2 regions of the Soehngenia saccharolytica DSM 12858 genome follow, and region 1 is predicted to be linked to the other one. Evidence: a T-box and tRNA genes for the amino acid it is inferred to sense, from the RefSeq annotation. Region 1 holds a T-box; the other holds one or more tRNA genes.
What was found. The T-box of region 1 lies ahead of leuS (leucine--tRNA ligase). A T-box ahead of a tRNA ligase gene usually reads a tRNA of that ligase, here a tRNA-Leu.

Region 1 (3,430 bases):
ATGCCTGAGGCCAGAATAATATTATCTCAAGCTGCTATCTATGTGGCTTGTGCGCCAAAAAGTAATAGTTCATATCTAGCCATTGATGCAGCACTTGAAGACATAAAAAATGAGGAGTCTGGGGACATACCAATATATTTGAAGGATGCTAGCTATTCTGGAGCGAAAGCACTAGGACGAGGCATCGATTATAAATATCCACATGATTACGACAATCACTACGTTAATCAAAACTATTTACCTGATAAGTTTAAAAACAAAATTTATTATAAACCGACTGAATTAGGACATGAAGCTACAATAAAAAAGTGGTTGAGCTTTATTAAAAAAGATAAACTAAAATAAATTACAAAAGGAGGATAACATGAAACCATCTGTAAAAGATATGTACAAATTTAAAGAAAGCTTTATTGGCAAGGAAGTAGAGATTGAGGGATGGATTAAAACAAAAAGATCATCAAAAAAATTAGGATTTATAGAATTAAATGACGGTACATTCTTTAAAAATTTGCAAGTGATATATGAAGAAAATATTAATAATTTCGATGATATAGATAAATTGCCTATATATACCGCTATAAAAGTGATAGGGACAGTCGTAGAAACACCACAGGCTAAACAACCTTTTGAGATAAGGGCTCACGAGATAAATATATTAGCTCCATCAGACAATGATTATCCTATTCAAAAGAAGAAACATTCGCTTGAATATCTAAGGACTTTACAACACTTAAGACCTAGAACAAATACATTTAATGCAGTTTTTAGAGTAAGATCAATGATGGCTTTTGCAATTCACAAATTTTTTCAGGAAAAAGGTTTTGTGTATGTAAACACACCTATTATAACTGCCTCTGATGCAGAAGGTGCTGGAGAGATGTTTAGAGTGACGACACTAGATTTAAACAACCTACCTAGAACTGAAAACGGAGAAATAGATTTCAAAGAAGATTTTTTTGGCAAAGAGACTAACTTGACTGTAAGTGGACAACTTGAAGCGGAGGCATTTGCATTAGCATTTAAAAATGTGTACACTTTTGGGCCTACTTTCAGAGCTGAGAATTCGAATACAGCTAGGCATGCAGCAGAGTTCTGGATGATTGAACCAGAGATAGCATTTGCAGATTTAGCTGATGATATGAAATTAGCCGAAGAGATGTTTAAATATATTATTAACTATGTCTTAGAAAACGCAAAAGAAGAAATGGATTTCTTTGATTCCTTTATATCAAACGGATTGATTGACAGACTTACCAACATTGTAAATTCAGATTTTGGAGTAATTACTTATACTGAAGCCATAGATTTATTGAAAAAGTCAGGTGTAGAGTTCCAATTCCCTGTAGAATGGGGTATGGATTTACAGACAGAACATGAAAGATATTTGACAGAACAAGAGTTCAACAAACCGATATTTGTAATTGACTATCCAAAAGAAATCAAGGCTTTTTACATGAGAGTTAATGATGACAACAGAACTGTTGCAGCTATGGATTTGCTAGTTCCAGGAGTTGGAGAAATTATAGGAGGCAGTCAAAGAGAAGAAAGGCTCGATGTATTATTAGATAAAATGAAAGCTAACAATATGAATTTAGAAAACTATTGGTGGTATCTTGAGTTAAGAAAGTACGGTGGAGTTAAACATGCTGGATTTGGACTTGGATTTGAAAGAGCAGTTATGTATATCACAGGAATGTCAAATATAAGAGATGTAATTCCATTTCCAAGAACTGTAAATAGTTGTGAATTTTAGATTTTTGTTGTAATTTGAATTACCATCTGGTATACTTTAAACAAATTTAATATAAACAATGATAAGAAGTAGTAAGATATGCTTTAATTTCCAGAGAGTTGTCGAATGGTGAAAGGCAATATTTAGGGTATCTGAACTCGTCTTAGAGTTTCCAAGCTAATTGGACGGGATATCTCGTTATATAAATGAGTGGATTAATCAAAAAGAGTGGTACCGCGGAAAGACCTTTCGTCTCTAAGACGAGAGGTTAATTTTTTGTTTACGGAGGTTATTATATGAAAAACTATGATCACAAACAAATTGAAGAAAAATGGCAAAAAATTTGGGATGAAGAAGAGACTTTTAAAGCCTATAATGACAGCGAAAAACCAAAGTATTATGCATTAGTTGAATTTCCATATCCATCTGGAGAAGGTTTACATGTAGGTCATCCTAGACCTTATACAGCATTAGATGTAGTATCAAGAAAAAGAAGACTTGAAGGATATAACGTTTTATTCCCTATGGGGTGGGATGCTTTTGGATTGCCTACAGAAAATTATGCTATTAAGAACAAAATTCATCCCAAGATTGTCACTGAAAAAAACATTGCAAGATTTAAGTCCCAGTTAAAGTCAATAGGTTTTTCTTTTGATTGGTCTAGAGAAATAAATACTACTGATCCAAGCTACTATAAGTGGACACAATGGATATTTTTGAAACTTTTTGATAAGGGATTAGCATACAAAGAAGAGATGCCAATCAACTGGTGCCCTAATTGTAAAATAGGGCTTGCAAATGAAGAAGTAGTAGGAGGCCATTGTGAGAGATGCGGTGGAGAGGTAATAAGGAAAGTTAAAAACCAATGGATGCTTAAGATAACTGAGTACGCTGAAAGACTTATAAATGATTTGGATATGGTTGACTATATAGAAAGAGTAAAATTGCAACAAAAAAATTGGATTGGAAAGTCAGAGGGAGCCGAGGTAGAATTTAAAATTTCCAAAACAAATGAGTCTATAAAAGTTTTCACTACAAGACCTGATACCATTTTTGGAGCAACTTATATGGTTCTTGCACCAGAGCATAAATTAATAGATGAACACAAATCGCTAATCGAAAATTTTGATGAGGTATTGGCATATAGAGAAGAAGTAATGAAAAAATCAGAATTTGAAAGAACAGAGCTATCGAAGGAAAAGACGGGCGTAGAGCTTAAAGGAATAAAAGCAATTAATCCAGCTAACAATAAGGAGATACCTATTTGGATTTCAGATTATGTATTGATAACTTACGGCACAGGTGCGGTTATGGCAGTTCCAGGACATGACGAAAGAGATTGGGAATTTGCTAATAAATTCAATCTACCTATTGTAGAAGTAATCAAAGGTGGAGATGTTTCAAAAGAAGCCTATACTGATACTGAAAATGGAATTGTAGTTAATTCTGACTTTTTAAACGGAATGAATGTGAAGGATGCTAAAGAACAAATCATTGAGTGGCTCGAAAAAAATGAACTTGGGAAGAGAAAAGTAAATTATAAGTTAAGAGATTGGGTGTTTTCAAGACAAAGATATTGGGGAGAACCAATACCAATGATCTACTGTGAAGATTGTGGATGGGTAAAAGTACCAGAAGAAGAACTCCCAGTATTATTGCCTGAAGTTGAAAATTACGAGCCAACCGACAATGGAGAAT
Region 2 (3,430 bases), on a different contig from region 1:
ATTTTCCACAAGTATTAATCAATGCTAAAGTTAAGCCGGAGAATAAAAATAAGTTTTTAGACTTTCCGGAAATACAAATTGCAATTAAAGAGTTGGAGAAAAAGTTCAGTGGAACTGGAAGGGTTCTTATAAGGCCATCTGGAACAGAGCCATTGGTAAGAGTCATGATTGAAGGAAGAGACTATGATTGGATAAAGAAAGAAGCAGAAAGTCTAGCTCTATTAATTGAAGATATATTATTATAGAATAGGAGAATGAATATGATGATTGTAGCAGATTCGAGCTGCGATGTTAACGAGCAATTACTAGAATCAATTAATATTAAAGAAATTGAAGAAAAAATCAATGACAAATTAGCAATAGATTTTGTGCCATTTAAAATATATGTAGACGGAGTTGAATTCATAGACGACGAAAATTTAAATAAAAACGAATTTGTCAATGCTATGAAGAATAGTCCAAACCCAATAAGAACTTCTTGTCCATCGCCTGGTGATTTTTTAAATTCATTTATGAAGAGCACTACATCTTTTGCCATTACAATATCTAAAGAGTTGTCCGGAGCATATAATGCTGCCATGACAGCTAAAGATATTGCATTGGAGCAAAAAGACAAGTTTATACATGTATTTAACTCTAAATCAGCTAGTGCTGGTGAGGTATTGGTGCTTTTAAAGCTCGTAGAAGAAATAAAAAAAGGCATATCTAACCTTGAAATAGTTGAAAATGTCGAGAAGTATATAGCTGAAATGAAAACCTATTTTATTTCTGAAGACTTGGGAAACTTAATAAAAAATGGAAGAATGTCAAAGGTAACTGGATTAGTTGCAAATATCTTAAACATTAAACTCATAATGAAAGCTAATGAATTCGGAGAAATAGAGTTGGCAGAGAAAGCAAGAGGAGTAGGAAAGGCATTTAAAAGACTGGCAGAGATAATAGAAAATACAAATGTCAATTTTTCAGATAGAATAGCAGTGATTTCACATGCGAATGCATTTGACAAAGCCTTAGGATTAAAAGACAGTCTAAAAAAACTAAAATTTAAGGACATTATTATTGTCGAAACTAATGGATTATCAACATCATATGTGAATGATGGCGGAGTGATAATCAGCTTTTAGAAACAGTTGTTAACTAAACTGTTTAGTTTTTGTAGTATTGCCTAGATTATACAAAATTTGCCTGTTTTTATTTTGACATAAGTTTGCAAGACTAAATTAGACTGCAAAGCAAAAAGGGGTCTAATTTAGTTTTACAATTAATGTTTTCTAGAAAAATAATGCATATTTTTGATATGCTGTTGACAAAATAACATTAAATGCTATAATTATAAAGGCAGGCAAATTTTATGCATTATGCGGGAATGGCGGAATTGGCAGACGCGCTAGACTTAGGATCTAGTGTCATTGACGTGGGGGTTCGAATCCTCTTTCCCGCACCAGAATCAACCAGTGGTATCGGCCATTGGTTTTTTTATATACTGTCTGTTTATATTAAAATTTTGTCAGTTGTGATATAATAAAACGATGAAATTAAAGCAAAAAATTATCATAGGGGGTTCATTAATGAAATTAGATTATGTAAAAAAAGAAAAAAATACCGTATATTTCGACGCTCAGTTTACTCCTGAAGAGTTTGAAGAAGCTGTACAAAAGGCTTATGTTGCTAATAGATCAAGATTTAACATACCAGGTTTTAGAAAAGGGAAAGCACCTAGACAACTTATCGAATTGAATTATGGCAAAGAAATCTTCTATGAAGACGCTATTAATGAGCTTTTACCAGATGCATATTCAAAAGCTATAGAAGAATTCAAATTAGAACCAGTAGATAGACCAGACGTAGATATTGATGATATAGAGAAAGACAAACCAGTAATTGCCAAATTTAGCGTAGAAGTAAAACCAGAAGTTAAATTAGGTGATTACAGCAGCATTGAAATTGAAAAAACTGACTACACTGTCACTGAAGAAATGATAAATGCAGAACTTGAAAGAGTTAGAGACATGAATGCAAGGATTATAGATGCTGGAGACAGAGAAATCGCAGATGGAGATATATTGACCATCGACTTTGAAGGATTTATTGACGGAGAGGCATTTGAAGGTGGAAGTGCTGAAGATCAAACACTCGAAATTGGTTCTGGACAATTTATTCCTGGATTTGAAGAAGGATTGATTGGAAAGAAAAAGGGAGAAGAAGTTGAAATAAATGTTAAGTTCCCAGAAGACTATTTTGAAGAATCTTTAAGAGGAAAAGATGCAACCTTTAAAGTGACAATAAAAGAAGTTAAATATAAGGAATTGCCAGAACTTGATGATGAGTTTGCTATGGATGTAAGCGAATTTGATACATTAGAAGAATACAAGCAAAGCATCAAAGAAGAATTAGAGAAATCATTAAAGGAACAAGAAAATATTGATATTGAGAACAAGATTGTTGAAAAATTAGTTGAGATATCTGAATTTGAAATACCAGAAGCTATGATTGAAGCTCAAATAGATTCTGAATTAGACAACTTTGATTACAGAATGAAAATGCAAGGCTTTAGCCTTGAAAAATATCTAGAGCTAACTAATATGACTATTGAGCAAATGAGAGAGAGCTTTAGAGAAATAGCAAAGAAAAAAGTAGAAGCCCAACTAGTTTTAGAAGCAGTAGCTAAAAATGAAAATGTTCAAGCAACTGAAGAAGATATACAAAAAGAATTAGAAAAAATAGCTGAATCATATAGCCCTGACAATAAAGAGAAATTCATTGAAGACATGAAAAAAGGAGATTTAAATTTCTTAACCGAGGGTATAATAAATGACAAGGTTTTAGATATGCTCAAAGAAAGAGTCAAATATGTTCAAATGGAGGGATAATCATGGCATTAGTGCCAATAGTTGTTGAACAAACAAATCGTGGAGAGAGGTCGTACGATATATACTCTCGACTATTAAAAGATAGAATTATTATGCTGGGTAATGAGATTAATGATCAAGTAGCTGAGTTAGTTGTAGCTCAGATGCTATTTTTGGAAGCTGAGGATCCAGAGAAGGATATTCAATTGTATATAAATAGCCCTGGTGGATCAGTAAGCGCAGGATTTGCAATTTTTGATACAATGCAATACATTAAGCCGGATGTAGTTACTATTTGCATCGGGAGAGCCGCTAGTATGGGAGCTTTTCTACTAGCAGCAGGTCAAAAAGGGAAGAGATTCGCATTGCCAAATGCTGATATAATGATTCATCAACCGCTTGGAGGAGCACAAGGCCAAGCTGAAGATATAAGAATTCAAGCTGAGAAGATTATTGAAATTAGAGAGAGAATTAATCGAATACTATCTGAAAGAACAGGACAGCCTCTAGAAAGAATCGCTAAAGATACAGATAGAGATTATTACATGAGTGCGTATGAAGCTGTAAAATACGGACTTATA

Region 2: it has a tRNA-Leu gene. The T-box ahead of leuS (leucine--tRNA ligase) is inferred to sense a tRNA for this amino acid. The anticodon was not compared.

The regions. Positions count from the first base shown of each region.
Region 1 is NZ_JCANTN010000002.1:70,534-73,963, forward strand. It holds gene BO51_RS01115 (replication-associated recombination protein A) at 1-345, shown strand, start outside; gene asnS (asparagine--tRNA ligase) at 365-1,753, shown strand; T-box leader at 1,803-1,992, shown strand; gene leuS (leucine--tRNA ligase) at 2,029-3,430, shown strand, end outside.
Region 2 is NZ_JCANTN010000007.1:6,084-9,513, forward strand. It holds gene glmM (phosphoglucosamine mutase) at 1-245, shown strand, start outside; gene BO51_RS03170 (DegV family protein) at 261-1,124, shown strand; tRNA gene BO51_RS03175 (tRNA-Leu) at 1,361-1,444, shown strand; gene tig (trigger factor) at 1,569-2,870, shown strand; gene clpP (ATP-dependent Clp endopeptidase proteolytic subunit ClpP) at 2,873-3,430, shown strand, end outside.